4 regions of the Enterobacter sp. R4-368 genome follow, and region 3 is predicted to be linked to each of the others. Evidence: predicted binding sites of a transcription regulator. Region 3 holds the regulator's gene; each other region holds the start of a gene.

Region 1 (3,705 bases), 2.2 Mb from region 3:
AACCTGACAACGGAGCAATTTACCCAAACCTACACCGTTAACGTTTTTGCGCTGTTCTGGATCACCCAGGAAGCCGTACCGCTGCTGCCACCGGGCGGGAGCATCATCACCACCTCGTCTATTCAGGCGTATCAACCGAGCACGCATTTGCTGGATTACGCCTCAACCAAGGCGGCAATCCTCAATTACAGCCGGGGACTGGCGAAGCAGGTCGCGGAAAAAGGGATTCGGGTTAACATCGTAGCCCCGGGGCCAATCTGGACAGCGCTGCAAATTGCCGGGGGTCAGCCGCAGGAGAAACTGCCGCAGTTTGGCCAGCAAACGCCAATGAAGCGTGCCGGCCAGCCTGCGGAACTGGCACCGATTTATGTCTATCTGGCGAGCCAGGAATCAAGCTACGTTACCGCCGAAGTGCATGGCGTGACGGGCGGCGAGCACCTTGGATAACAGGCATAAAAAAAGCTGGCATCCGCCAGCTTTTTTGTTGTGTTAGGCATTACTTCGCTTTCGCGACTTCCTCGCCCACCAGACCGATCTTCAGATATCCCGCCTGATGCAGCGTATCCATCACCTTCATCATTGTTTCGTAATCCACAGTTTTATCCGCGCGGAAGAAGATGGTGGTGTCTTTTTTACCTTTGGTTAGCGTATTCAGCGCGTTAACCATCGTTTCATCGGTAACCTGATCGTTACCAATAAACATGGTGTTATCTGCTTTTACCGACAGGTAAACAGGTTTTTCCGGGCGCGGTTGCGGCTGGCTGGTCGATGCCGGCAGGTTAACTTTTACATCAACCGTGGCAAGCGGCGCGGCCACCATAAAGATAATCAGCAGCACTAACATCACGTCGATAAACGGCGTGACGTTGATTTCGTGCATTTCGCCGTTATCGTCCAGGTTTTCATTAAGACGCATTGCCATGACGAATCAACCTACTCGTAATTTTTGCGCGGTGCGAACCGGCTGGGCGTTGCTGGCGGCCAGATCCAGATCGCGGCTTTGCAGCAGCAGAACCTGCGCGGCAACATCGCCAAGGATCGCTTTATAACTGCCGATCATACGGGCGAAAATGTTGTAAATCACCACCGCCGGGATAGCTGCAACCAGGCCGATAGCCGTTGCCAGCAGCGCTTCCGCGATGCCCGGCGCGACAACCGCCAGGTTGGTGGTTTGCGTCTGCGCAATGCCGATGAAGCTGTTCATGATGCCCCAGACGGTACCAAACAGACCAATAAACGGCGAGATCGCGCCAATCGTTGCCAGATAGCCATTCCCGCGCCCCATATGGCGACCGGTGGCGGCAACGCGACGTTCCAGACGAAAACCGGTGCGCTCTTTAATGCCTTCGTTATCTTCGCTGCCGGCGGATAACTCCAGTTCGTTCTGGGCTTCGTTGATTAACATTGTGCTCAGGCTGCGGGCGTGGAAAGCGGAAGCAATTTCACTCGCCTGATCCAGAGAGCGGGCTTCAGCCAACTGCTGCTGCTCACGCTTGAGGCGGCGCTTGTGCGAAATCATCTCGACGCTTTTGCTGAAGAAAAGCGCCCACGTGACGACAGACGCCAGAATCAGGCCGATCATCACCACCTTCACAACGATGTCGGCATGCTGGTACATGCCCCACACGGATAGATCCGTCTGCATCAAATTATTACCCACAGTGTATCTCCGAGACGCAAATCACAAAATCTGTGCGCCATGATATCAAAAAGTCGTCGAATTGATAGTAGTTCTCATTAGTATTTGCAGAGTGCCTGAATTAAAAGTCATTTTCTTTGCGCTTAAGCAGTAAACAGACACCATTGAACATTTTCTGGAAAAAATTCACTCACCGGCATAACACTGCGAGGCATCCGCCAACAATCATGGTAGTCTGGACATCCAGACGTATAAAAACAGGTTGAGCGAGAATGACAGCAAAGCATCTTGATACCGCTCTGGTTAACGCAGGGCGCAGCAAAAAATACACGCAAGGGTCGGTGAATAGCGTCATCCAGCGCGCCTCTTCACTGGTATTCGACACCGTTGAAGCCAAAAAACACGCGACGCGTAACCGTGCCAACGGCGAGCTGTTTTACGGGCGTCGCGGCACGCTCACGCACTTTTCGCTGCAAGACGCGATGTGCGAACTGGAAGGCGGCGCGGGCTGCGCGCTTTTCCCCTGCGGCGCGGCGGCGGTGGCAAACACCATTCTGGCGTTTGTTGAACAAGGCGATCATGTGTTGATGACCAACACCGCTTATGAACCCAGCCAGGATTTTTGCACCAAAATTCTCACCAAACTGGGTGTCACCACCAGTTGGTTCGACCCGATGATCGGCTCCAGCATCGTGCGGCTGATTCAGCCGAACACCAAAGTGGTGTTCCTGGAATCTCCCGGCTCAATCACCATGGAAGTCCACGATGTTCCGGCGATTGTGCAGGCGGTGCGAAGCGTTGCGCCAGACGCCATCATTATGATCGACAATACCTGGGCGGCGGGCGTGCTGTTCAGGGCGCTGGAATTCGATATTGATATCTCCATTCAGGCAGCGACCAAATACCTGATTGGCCACTCCGACGGCATGATTGGTACGGCGGTGTCCAATGCCCGTTGTTGGGAACAACTGCGCGAAAACGCCTATTTGATGGGGCAAATGGTGGATGCCGACACGGCGTATATGACCAGCCGTGGCCTGCGTACGCTGGGCGTTCGTCTGCGTCAGCACCACGAAAGCAGCCTGAAAATTGCCGAATGGCTGGCGGCACATCCGCAGGTGGCGCGCGTGAATCACCCGGCGCTTCCCGGCAGTAAAGGCCACGAGTACTGGAAGCGGGATTTTAGCGGCAGCAGCGGCTTGTTTTCGTTTGTGCTCAATAAACGTCTGAACAATGAAGAGTTAGCGAACTACCTCGACCACTTCTCGCTGTTCAGCATGGCGTATTCGTGGGGCGGTTACGAGTCGTTGATACTCGCCAATCAGCCGGAGCAACTGGCGGCGATTCGCCCGGACGGCGAAGTGGATTTCACCGGCACATTAATCCGAGTGCACATTGGTTTAGAGAATGTTGACGATCTGATTGAGGATTTAGTGGCGGGCTTCCAGCGCATCGTGTAAACCTGGCTTACGGGCGTAAGTATTCAGAAAATTCTCGTTTCTTGCGCCCCCGATCAAGGTGTTTCAGGCGAACTGGAGTACAATACCCTCCTCTACGCGGTTCCACGGGAAAGTCCATGGCTGTTATTCAAGATATTATTGCTGCGCTCTGGCATCACGACTTTGCTGCGCTGGCAAATCCACATGTTGTGGGTGTTGTTTATTTAGTAATGTTTGCCACCCTCTTTTTAGAAAACGGCCTGCTTCCTGCTTCGTTTTTACCCGGTGACAGTTTGCTGCTGCTGGCTGGTGCGCTGATTGCGCGCGGCTGCATGGATTTCGTCGCGACGTTAGCCATCCTCACTTCCGCCGCCAGTCTCGGCTGTTGGCTGAGCTATATCCAGGGCAAATGGCTTGGTAATACGCGCGTGGTGAAAAGCTGGCTATCGCAGTTACCGGTGAAATATCACGAGCGGGCGACCTATATGTTTGACCGTCACGGTCTGCTGGCACTGCTGGCGGGGCGTTTCCTGGCCTTTATCCGCACTCTGCTGCCGACGATGGCGGGCATCTCCGGCCTCTCTAACCGCCGTTTCCAGTTATTTAACTGGCTGAGCGGGCTGCTGT
Region 2 (3,705 bases), 120 kb from region 3:
CATTTCCAGTAGCCGCATACGGCGCGCCAGCAGGGCGGCAAAAAGAAACATCACCAGCATGATCGGTGCGGAAGGGACGGTTTTCGCCCAGGTCAGGCCATTGAGCGACCCGGCGTTCCACAGCCCGGCGGAGAGCGCGGTTTCCAGCGAGGCATGCAGCAACAGCCAGGTATTAAACGCCACCAGCATCGCGCGAATGCCAATACCGACGATGATCAAGCGGAATGTCTCAATGCCGTTGCGCCAGGCCAGTAGCCAGACCACCAGCGAAGTGAGCATACCGCCGACCATCGCCGCCAGTGCGATAGCGGCCAGATGCTGACCAAACAGCACCATCGCCACCAGCACGCCGCTCCATGCACCGGTGTTAAAACCCATCACATCCGGGCTGCCGAGTGGGTTACGCATCAGCGACTGGAAAATCGCGCCGCTCACGCCAAGCGCTGCGCCCACCAGCAGCGCCATCAGCACGCGCGGCAAGCGCCACTCCATCACGACCCGTTGCATGGCACGCGGCGCGTCGCCGGTGAGCACGTCAAGCACCTGTGAAAATGCCAGCGTCACCGAACCGCTGCGTAAACCCCAGCTGGCTAAAAGCAACGCGGCGATAACCATAAACACGCAACTGCCGAGCAGGCGGCGGGAGGGCGCCATCATAAGTTGCCTCCGCGTGCGCGGCGCACCAGCACGATCAATACCGGCGCGCCGATAAAGGCACTGACTACGGAAACCCGCAGTTCGCCCGGCACCAGCAGGCGGCCAATGATATCGGCAAACAATAACAGGGCAGGGGTGGCAATCAGTGTGACCGGCAGCGACCAGCGGTGATCCGCGCCCACCAGCCAGCGCGCCATGTGCGGCATCATCAGGCCGATAAAGGCAATCGGGCCGACAACCGCCGTCGCGCTGCCGCACAGCACCGTGATCACCACTAAACCGAGCAACTGCGTGCGCGCCACGCGGCTGCCCAGTGCCGTGGCGGTGTCGCTGCCGAGGCTCAGGCTGTTAAGCGCGCGGCTCAGCATCAACGCCATGAACGCTGCCAGCAGCACCGGGATCAGAACAATTTTTAGCGTTTGCAGGGTGCGGATATCCAGCGAACCGGCCTGCCAGAAGCGCAACTGGTCATAAACGTCGGCGTTAAGCAATGAAATACCGCTGGATAATCCTTCCAGCACCGCCGCCAGCGCTACGCCCGCCAGCGTCAGGCGAACCGGGCTGAGTTGCCCACCGCCCTGGCTGCCGGTAAAAGCGACCAGCAGCGACGCCGCCAGTGCGCCGCAAAAGGCGAGCAGTAGTTGTTCGACAGGGGAGACAGCGCCCAGCAGCGCCGCGCCGAGCACAATGGCGAAGCTGGCACCGGCGTTAACGCCGAGTAAGCCTGGATCGGCGAGCGGATTTCTCGTGAGCGTTTGCATTAACGCCCCGGCAATGCCCAGTGCGCCGCCCGCGAGTAAACCTGCCAGCGTTCGCGGCAAACGGGCATCGTTGACGATGGTGCAGTCCGCGCTCTGACAGACGCCAGTGAGGGCGTCGATGATGACCGCGGCGGGCAGAGGTTTTGCACCAATAAACAGGCTGAGTGCAATGGCGACAACCAGCAATATCAATAACCCGGCGAGGGTAACGGGGCGCGCCGGGAAAGCAGAACACGACATAAAACGTCCCAAATTTGATAATGATATTAATTATCGTTATCGATCTTGTTTTGGTATGTTACCATGCACAGCCTGCGAATGGACATAGAAAGTGTGTATTTAAGGCATTGGAATGAAGCAACAATCCTGGCTGTTGAACCTGAGTCTGCTGCGTACGCATCCGGCTTTTCGCGCGGTATTTCTGGCGCGTTTTATCTCGATTCTCTCGCTGGGCTTGTTGGGCGTAGCGGTGCCGGTACAAATCCAGGCGATGACCCACTCCAGCTGGCAAGTTGGCCTTGCCGTTACGCTGACCGGTAGCGCCATGTTCGTCGGCCTGATGTTTGGTGGTGTTTTGGCGGATCGTTTTGAACGCAAGAAACTGATTCTGCTGGCGCGTTCCACCTGCGGCGTCGGTTTTATTGGCCTGTATTTGAATGCGTTGTTGCCGGAGCCTTCGCTGCTGGCAATTTATCTGCTCGGTTTGTGGGATGGTTTTTTCGGCGCGCTGGGCGTAACGGCGCTGCTGGCGGCGACACCTGCGTTGGTCGGGCGGGAAAACCTGATGCACGCTGGCGCCATTACCATGCTGACGGTGCGGCTGGGTTCCGTTATTTCGCCAATGTGCGGCGGTTTGTTGCTGGCAACCGGCGGTGTGGCGTGGAACTACGGGCTGGCGGCGGCGGGCACGTTTATCACCTTGTTGCCGTTACTGAGCCTGCCTGCATTACCGCCACCGCCACAACCGCGCGAGCACCCGCTGAAATCGCTACTTAGCGCCCTGCAATTTTTACTGCACAACCCTTTGATTGGCGGCATCGCGCTGCTTGGTGGGTTATTGACGATGGCAAGCGCGGTGCGCGTGCTCTACCCGGCGCTGGCGATAAGCTGGAACATGTCGGCGGCAGAAATTGGCTTGCTGTATGCCGCGCTGCCGCTCGGCGCGGCCATTGGCGCGTTAACCAGCGGCAAGCTGGCGCACAGTGAGCGCCCCGGCGTGATTATGCTGCTGGCGTCCGTTGGCGCGTTTATCGCCATCGGTTTATTCAGCCTGATGCCCGTCTGGGCGCTGGGCGTGCTGTTTCTGGCGCTGTGCGGCTGGCTGACGGCGGTGAGTTCGCTGCTGCAATACACGCTGTTGCAAACGCAAACTCCGGAAGCGATGCTCGGGCGAATTAACGGTTTATGGACGGCGCAAAACGTCACGGGTGACGCCATTGGTGCCGCGCTGCTGGGCGCGATGGGGTCAATGATGACGCCCGCCGCATCGGCGAGCATCAGCGGTTTTGTGCTGGCGATAGTGGGCGTGTTGCTGGTGGTGGTGCTTGGCGAGCTGCGGCGTTTTCGCCAGGTGCAGCCCGCCGCCGAAGCCTGATTAACTAAACAGCGCCGCCAGGCGTTGTAACACGCGGGTGGCGCTGTAGTAATCAAGGCGGAAAGTTTCCGCGCCGAGTGCGTACACGCGGTGATCTTGCACCGCAGGCAGGTGCGCCAGCAGCGGGTTCTGGCTGAGCGCATCCGCGTCTTTCTGGTCGCTGGCAAACAGGAACAGCACCTCGCCATTCAGCCCGGCGGCCAGATTCTCGCCGCCTAACTGGACAATGTCATGACGTTTCCCCTGGCTCTGACTGGCGTGCAGATTCGCCGGTAACGGCGCGAGGGTAAAGCCCAGTTGCTGCATCAATTGGCCCTGCGCGGAATCTTCAGTCCACAGATTGGCGCTGTGTGCCGCCGGGGTATAGACCAGCGCGCTGACCGGCTGCGGCGGCAGTTTCATGCGTGCTTTAACGTCCGCAAGCTGTTGATTGAACTGGCTGATACGCGCCGCCGCCTCTTTTTCGTGACCGGTGATTTCACCAAGCTGCGTTAACAGCGCCTGCCAGCTTTTGTCGTCGTAGTTGATGATAAGCGTCGGGGCGATGGTTGATAGCTGATCATACAGCGGCAACGCGGAGTCGCCGCCGGTGGCGCTGATCAGGATTAAATCCGGCATTTGTGCAGCGACGGCTTCAGCGTTGGGTTCCCCAATGTAAAGCCGCGCGACATTACGCTGCCGGGCAATTTCCCC
Region 3 (3,705 bases):
CGATGTTGAACATCTCTCCAGCTATTTCGGCGTGGAAGTCAGCAAGCTGGTGAAAGCACACGGCATTGATACTATGCAGGCGTGGCAGGACGGTTTGAAAGATGCCAAAGACGCGTCGGTGTTCGCCACCGATCATGTCAATGTTAACTTCTGGGATACGCTCTACTGGGGCGGTTTTGACTCGGTGAATGACTGGGCGAATAAAGGTTTCCGTGTTGTCGTCTCCAATCCTGATTACGTGTATCTCGACTTCCCGAATGAGGTCAACCCGGCGGAAAGCGGCTATTACTGGGGCACGCGTTTTAGCGATGAACGTAAGATTTTCAGCTTCGCCCCGGACAACATGCCGCAGAACGCGGAAACCACGCTCGATCGCGATGGCAACCCGTTTAGCGCGAAGTCCGATAAACCGTGGCCGGGCGCGTATGGCCTTTCCGCGCAGCTGTGGAGCGAAGTGGTGCGCACCGATAAGCAGATGGAGTACATGATCTATCCACGTATGGTTTCGGTGGCTGAACGCGCATGGCATCGTGCGGGCTGGGAGCAGGATTACAAAGCCGGACGTGAATACAAAGGCGGCGTGACACATATGGTGGATGTGAAAGCGCTGGAACGTGACTGGCAACGCTTTGCGAACCTGTTAGGTCATCGCGAACTGGCGAAACTGGATAAGGCTGGGGTTCATTACCGCCTGCCAGTACCGGGCGCGCGCGTGGTCGGTGGAAAACTTGAAGCCAATACCAGCTTCCCTGGCATGGTGGTTGAGTTCTCAACCGACGGCGGCAAAAACTGGCAGCGCTACGACGATAAAGCGCGTCCGCAGGTGAGCGGGGAAGTGCAGGTGCGCACCGCCAGCCCGGACGGTAAACGCTTTAGCCGTGTCGATAGCGTAAAAGCGTAATGTGATGCAGCGATTAAACCCAGCGGCGCGAGCTTGCCGGGTTTTTTCTTTTATTGCCAATGTTGCAGGCAAAAAAAAGCCAACCGTCAGGCTGGCTTTTTAGGTTTCAAAAGCAGTTATTTCGCGTCGTGCGCGTGTTCATCTTCGCGGCAGTCACCTTCGGCGCAGTGGCCGTAAAGGTAAAGACTGTGGTTAGTCAGGCGAATGCCGTGTTTCGCGGCAATTTCACGCTGACGCGCTTCAATGGAGTCATCACTAAATTCAATCACCTTGCCGCAATCGAGGCAGATCAGGTGATCGTGGTGATGTTGCTGAGTCAGTTCAAAAACGGACTTGCCGCCTTCGAAGTTATGACGGGTCACAATCCCGGCGTCGTCGAACTGGTTCAGTACACGGTAAACCGTTGCCAGCCCGATCTCTTCGCCCATGTCGATCAGTCGTTTGTATAAATCTTCCGCACTGACATGATGGTTATCCGGTTCCTGAAGCACTTCAAGGATTTTTAACCGAGGAAGCGTGACTTTCAGGCCGGCCTTCTTTAATGCGGTATTGTTGTCAGTCATGCGGAATCTGTCCTGTTGCTATACGATTCACTTCCTTAGCGGAAGTTATAAGGAATGCACCTGGGGTAATGCGTCTCATTATAGAACTGCCATGGCTGGATGAAAACTGCAAGCCCTCAAGTAAAGTAAGCTTATAAAACGTGGTGTCGCCAGCAAAGTCCTTTGCGACGGCACCCAGTTTAGCAGGGCTCATTGTACAGCGATGGAGAAAAAAGTTAAAAATTTGTAGCAATTATTTCCATTGCTTTTATCTATTAATACGGCGTAACCCACAGATTACGCCGTAGAAAATCAGGCGTTAATGATATCGTCCAGGTGCAGCTCTTCACGAACCTGTTTTACCCATTTCTGTACGCGTTCTGCGGTCATCTCGGGTTGACGGTCTTCGTCAATCGCCAGGCCAACGAAGTGGTCGTCATCCGCGAGACCTTTAGAGGCTTCAAAATGGTAGCCCGCGGTCGGCCAGTGGCCAACGATGGTCGCGCCGCGCGGTTCGATGATATCGCGAATGGTGCCCAGCGCATCGCAGAAGTATTCCGCGTAATCTTCCTGGTCGCCACAGCCGAACAGCGCAACTAATTTACCGTTAAAGTCGATCTCTTCCAGCGTCGGGAAAAAGTCATCCCAGTCGCACTGCGCTTCACCATAGTACCAGGTAGGAATGCCGAGCAACAGAATGTCATACCCTTCGATATCTTCTTTGCTGCTCTTGGCAATGTCATGTACGTCGGCAACGTCTTTACCAAGCTGACTCTGAATCATTTTCGCGATGTTTTCGGTGTTACCGGTGTCGCTGCCGAAGAAAATGCCTGTAATTGCCATGAGTAAAATAACCTCTTGAAACTTAATGAGTATGGTGGTGGCGCTACGCCCACAGATAAGGGCAATCATAGCAGAACAGGGAAGCACGCGGAAACTGCTATCGCGTCGGACTGCACTGTATGACACATGAAAGTGTTATTTCGATGATGTTTCGGAGGATTCGCTAGCCGCGCAATGCTTTCAGCTGCGCCAGCAGCATCTCTTCGATAAGCTCGCTGCGGCTCATATCTCGCGCTTCTGCCAGCTCGTTTAACGCATCGACGGCTTCCACGTTGAGTTTTAATTCGACACGCTTAAGCCCACGAACTTTATCGCGTTTTAGCTGATTGCGTTTATTGATGCGCAACTGTTCATCGCGCGAGAGCGGGTTTGTCTTCGGCCGTCCCGGGCGACGCTCATTCGCGAACAGATCTAGTGTCGTACGGTCCGTTTGTTCTTTAGCCATGGTCTAAACATACTACGGGAAAAACAAGCAATCGGGCGGCGCGCCCGGGCTGAATAGCGCGCCATCATACATCAGCACAACGGACACGCCAACGACCGGGCGCGTTGAAACGACCAGTCGCCGCCTTTTTAATCAATTTGTCTTTTCAGCGAGATAGCGACGGATAGCGCGCAAAACCGCATCGGGTTTCTCGGCATGTACCCAATGACCTGCACCTGCAATCACATGTGCTCGCGCCTGCGGGAACTGCGCCAGCAGCGCGTCACGGTAGGCTTCAGTGACGTAAGGGGAGTTTCCCCCGCGAACAAACAGGGCCGGTTTATGCCATGCAGGAATCGTTTCCCAGCCGACAATATGCGGGTATTGATCCCATAACACCGGCACATTGAAACGCCATGCGCCGTCGACAAAGGATTTCAGCAGGAACTGAATGACACCTTCTTCATTTATATGTTCGCGCATCAGGGCAGCGGCTTGCTGGCGAGTGGATGCCCCGGCATCGCTCACCGCATTGATGGCGGCAAAAATTTCGTCATGGCGTCGCACCTGGTAATCCACTGGTGCAATATCAATCGCCACCAGTTGATCAATACGCTCCGGCGCAAGCGCTGTTAACGCCATCACCGCTTTACCACCCATGGAGTGGCCAATAAAGGTCGCTTTATCAAGCTGATGGGCATCCAGCGTATCCAGCAGATCCTGCGCCATGGCCGGGTAGTTCATTTCTGAAGCGCGTTCTGAAAGACCGTGGTTACGCATATCCACTTGCAACACATCATGATCCTGAACCAGCTCACGGGCGAGCACGCCAAGGTTATCGAGGCTACCAAAAAGACCGTGGACAAGGACGATCGGAGAATTGTTGTGCGGATGTTGCGCAGTTTGCGCGCGCGTATTCAATTTCATGGCAAAGTTCTTTTTTTCACTCATTCGGGTTAGGTTATTATGTTGAACATTCTGCCGCCCGGCCGCAA
Region 4 (3,705 bases), 2.0 Mb from region 3:
ATACTCAATGGGCCGGAAATATTATCGCGCTTACACCATATTCTGGATTACCTGAACAGTCGCCGTATTTACTGGAACAATACCGCCCTGGATATTGAGTTCGGCGCGTCCTGGGGGGAATTACAGGGCTCGGGCGAAGAACTGCACCACACGTTGGGCCAGTTAAGCTGGCTTTCAGAACAAGCTAGTGCGGATCATCAGGTTCTGGCTCTTACAAACAGCTTGCAAGAGGTTACCGACCAGACTACGGAGCGCGTGTTACAGCTAAACAAGGTGAAGTGTGCGCTGGATGAAAATGGCATTGTTCTCTATGGCCAGCCGATTGTGAATGCCGAAGGGCGCGGCTACCAGGAAGTCCTCACACGGCTGGTTGTTGATGGCGAATTTATTACGCCAGATGTTTTTATTCCCGTTATTGCCCAGTTCAACCTTGGTGCACGGTTTGATATGCAGGTTATAGAGTGCCTGCTCCAGTGGATGCAGGCGCATCCTGAGCCTGGCGATTCGGCACGTTATTCTGTGAATTTAATGCCGCTTACCCTGATGCAAAAAGAGTTTGCTACACAATTTCTGGCTCTTTTCGCGCGTTATGCCGTCTCTCCGCGGCAGGTAATTATTGAGATAACGGAAGAGCAGGCCTTCTCTAATTCAGAAGCGAGTATCCAAAATATGAAGCAGTTGCGAAAAGCAGGATTCAAAATCGCGATTGATGACTTTGGCACTGGCTATGCCAACTTCGAACGTTTAAAAGGGCTGCAGGCGGATATCCTCAAAATCGATGGCTGTTTTATCCGGGATATTTTACAGGACAAGCAGGATGCGATGATCGTCAAAGCGATATGCGAACTGGCGAAGGCCAAATCGCTGACTGTTGTTGCGGAGTATGTGGAGAATGAAGCGCAGCGCGAGTTATTGCTGAATGCTGGCGTCGATTATTTGCAGGGCTATTTGCTGGGTAAACCGCAGCCGCTGGCTAAAGCTGAATAAAAAAACCGGGAAAATCCCCGGTTTTTTTAGCCTATGACAATCAGATAACCAGCGCGGCGATAGCCGCAGACAGCACGCTCACCAGCGTGGAGCCGTACACCAGTTTCAAACCGAAACGGGAAACCACGTTACCTTGTTCTTCATTCAAGCCTTTGATCGCACCGGCGATAATGCCGATAGACGAGAAGTTCGCGAAGGACACGAGGAACACGGACAGGATGCCTTCTGAACGCGGAGAGAGGTTAGCTGCGATTTTCTGCAGATCCATCATCGCCACAAATTCATTCGAAACCAGTTTGGTGGCCATGATACTGGCAACCTGCAGCGCTTCGTGAGCCGGTACGCCCAGCACCCAGGCAATCGGATAGAAAATGTAGCCCAGAATTCCCTGGAAGGAGATGCCCAGCACGGCGGCGAACAGTGCGTTCAGGCCGGAAATCAGGGCGATAAAACCAATCAGCATTGCCGCAACAATAATGGCAACTTTGAAGCCCGCCAGAATGTATTCACCCAGCATTTCAAAGAAGCTCTGGCCTTCGTGCAGCTTCGCCATTTGCAGGTTTTCTTCGCTCTCATCCACGCGGTACGGGTTGAGAATCGACAGCACAATAAAGGTACTGAACATGTTCAGCACCAGCGCCGCAACAACATATTTCGGCTGGAGCATGGTCATGTACGCACCGACGATGGACATCGAAACAGTCGACATGGCGGTCGCTGCCATGGTGTACATGCGGTTGCGGGACATTTTGCCGAGAATGTCTTTGTAAGCAATGAAGTTTTCAGACTGTCCCAGAATCAGGGAGCTAACAGCGTTAAACGACTCCAGTTTGCCCATACCGTTCACTTTGGACAGCACCGTACCGATGGCGCGGATAATGATCGGCAGCACACGAATGTGTTGCAGAATGCCAATCAGAGCAGAAATGAAGACAATCGGGCACAGCACTTTCAGGAAGAAGAACGCCAGACCTTCATCATTCATTTTACCGAAGACGAAGTTAGTACCTTCGTTGGCGAAACCGAGCAGTTTTTCGAACATCTCGGAGAAGCCTTTAACGAAGCCGAGGCCAATATCAGAGTTCAGGAAGAACCAGGCCAGTAAAACTTCAATCACCAGCAGTTGAATAACAAAACGAATGCGGATCTTCTTGCGATCGCTGCTTACGAGCAGGGCAAGCAGCGCCACAACAGCAAGCGCCAGGACAAAGTGCAAAACGCGGGACATATTTGCTCCAAATATGAGACGGGTAGGAATTTCGTGCACATTCTATGTAACAAGACAAAAGAAAACGAGATCAAACACACACTATATTAATGACCTGTGACCAGACTCAAAATTAGTGATCCAACATACATTTCTGTTATGTTAAGTAAAAGCGTGAAAAGTTGCGTCATACTGCTAGACTCTTAACATAACGCTGCGGCAAATGCTGTTGTCGCCGTCACCATCCTTGACATTCAACCCTTCTATTGTTTCTGGCTATCAGAGAAATCAGGTAAACCCATTTAAATGAACTTGATAATCATTCTCATTTTGGTAGCATAAAACATAGCAAAGGCTATATTTAGGGGCAATAAATGAACAGTAGTCGCGTTGAGAATAGTAATGGGCGTGCAGCGCGCAAATTACGGTTTGCCTTAATGGGACCGGCGTTTATTGCTGCTATCGGTTATATCGACCCGGGCAACTTCGCTACCAATATTCAGGCGGGCGCCAGTTTTGGCTACCAACTGCTGTGGGTGGTGGTCTGGGCCAATATTATGGCGATGTTGATCCAGCTGCTTTCCGCCAAGCTGGGGATTGCCACCGGGAAGAACCTCGCAGAGCAGATCCGCGATCACTATCCGCGCCCGCTGGTGTGGTTCTACTGGGTGCAGGCGGAAATTATCGCCATGGCAACCGATCTGGCGGAGTTTATCGGTGCTGCCATCGGGTTTAAGCTCATCCTCGGCGTTTCGTTACTGCAAGGTGCGGTGCTTACTGGCGTGGCGACATTCTTGATTTTGATGTTACAGCGGCGGGGGCAAAAACCGCTGGAGAAAGTGATAGGCGGCCTGCTGCTGTTTGTCGCTGCGGCTTATATTGTTGAGCTGGTTTTTTCTCAGCCGAAACTGGCCCAGCTGGCGCAAGGCATTGTGATCCCGAGTTTGCCGGGTAGTGAAGCAGTGTTCCTTGCAGCTGGCGTACTGGGCGCGACTATTATGCCGCATGTCATTTATCTGCACTCGTCTCTGACGCAGCATCTGCACCAGGGCACTCAGCGCGAGCGTTATTCCGCCACCAAATGGGATGTGGGTATCGCCATGACTATCGCCGGATTTGTAAACCTGGCGATGATGGCGACAGCGGCAGCGGCGTTCCATTTTAACGGTCACACCGGTGTTGCCGATCTCGACCAGGCGTACCTGACGCTTGAGCCGTTATTAAGCCATGCCGCAGCGACCATTTTTGGTCTTAGCCTGGTAGCGGCGGGGCTTTCTTCAACGGTCGTGGGGACTCTGGCCGGGCAGGTGGTGATGCAGGGGTTTGTGCGTTTTCATATACCTCTGTGGGTGCGGCGCACCATCACCATGATGCCGTCGTTTATTGTTATCTGGCTGGGGCTGGATCCGACGAGGATCCTTGTCATGAGCCAGGTGCTGCTGAGTTTCGGCATCGCGCTGGCGCTGGTGCCACTGCTGATTTTCACCAGTAACCACAAATTAATGGGCGAG

The links. Region 3 encodes Fur, which represses iron uptake genes when iron is present. Its sites were predicted from a motif close to ATAATAATGAGAACNACTATCAA; they were not measured.
Region 1: the regulator Fur is predicted to act here: its motif matches at 1,722-1,744, upstream of exbB (tol-pal system-associated acyl-CoA thioesterase).
Region 2: the regulator Fur is predicted to act here: its motif matches at 1,673-1,695, upstream of fepD (Fe(3+)-siderophore ABC transporter permease).
Region 4: the regulator Fur is predicted to act here: its motif matches at 2,507-2,529, upstream of H650_RS06900 (Nramp family divalent metal transporter).

Annotation. Positions count from the first base shown of each region.
Region 1 is NC_021500.1:2,274,760-2,278,464, forward strand. It holds gene H650_RS10600 (SDR family oxidoreductase) at 1-447, shown strand, start outside; gene exbD (TonB system transport protein ExbD) at 497-922, opposite strand; gene exbB (tol-pal system-associated acyl-CoA thioesterase) at 929-1,660, opposite strand; gene metC (cystathionine beta-lyase) at 1,912-3,099, shown strand; gene H650_RS10620 (DedA family protein) at 3,216-3,705, shown strand, end outside.
Region 2 is NC_021500.1:4,373,798-4,377,502, forward strand. It holds gene fepG (iron-enterobactin ABC transporter permease) at 1-657, opposite strand, end outside; gene fepD (Fe(3+)-siderophore ABC transporter permease) at 654-1,658, opposite strand; gene entS (enterobactin transporter EntS) at 1,771-3,012, shown strand; gene fepB (Fe2+-enterobactin ABC transporter substrate-binding protein) at 3,013-3,705, opposite strand, start outside.
Region 3 is NC_021500.1:4,497,299-4,501,003, forward strand. It holds gene H650_RS20975 (beta-N-acetylhexosaminidase) at 1-901, shown strand, start outside; gene fur (ferric iron uptake transcriptional regulator) at 1,018-1,464, opposite strand; gene fldA (flavodoxin FldA) at 1,756-2,286, opposite strand; gene ybfE (LexA regulated protein) at 2,450-2,731, opposite strand; gene ybfF (esterase) at 2,864-3,637, opposite strand.
Region 4 is NC_021500.1:1,481,620-1,485,324, reverse strand. It holds gene H650_RS06910 (sensor domain-containing phosphodiesterase) at 1-987, shown strand, start outside; gene H650_RS06905 (NupC/NupG family nucleoside CNT transporter) at 1,028-2,215, opposite strand; gene H650_RS06900 (Nramp family divalent metal transporter) at 2,569-3,705, shown strand, end outside.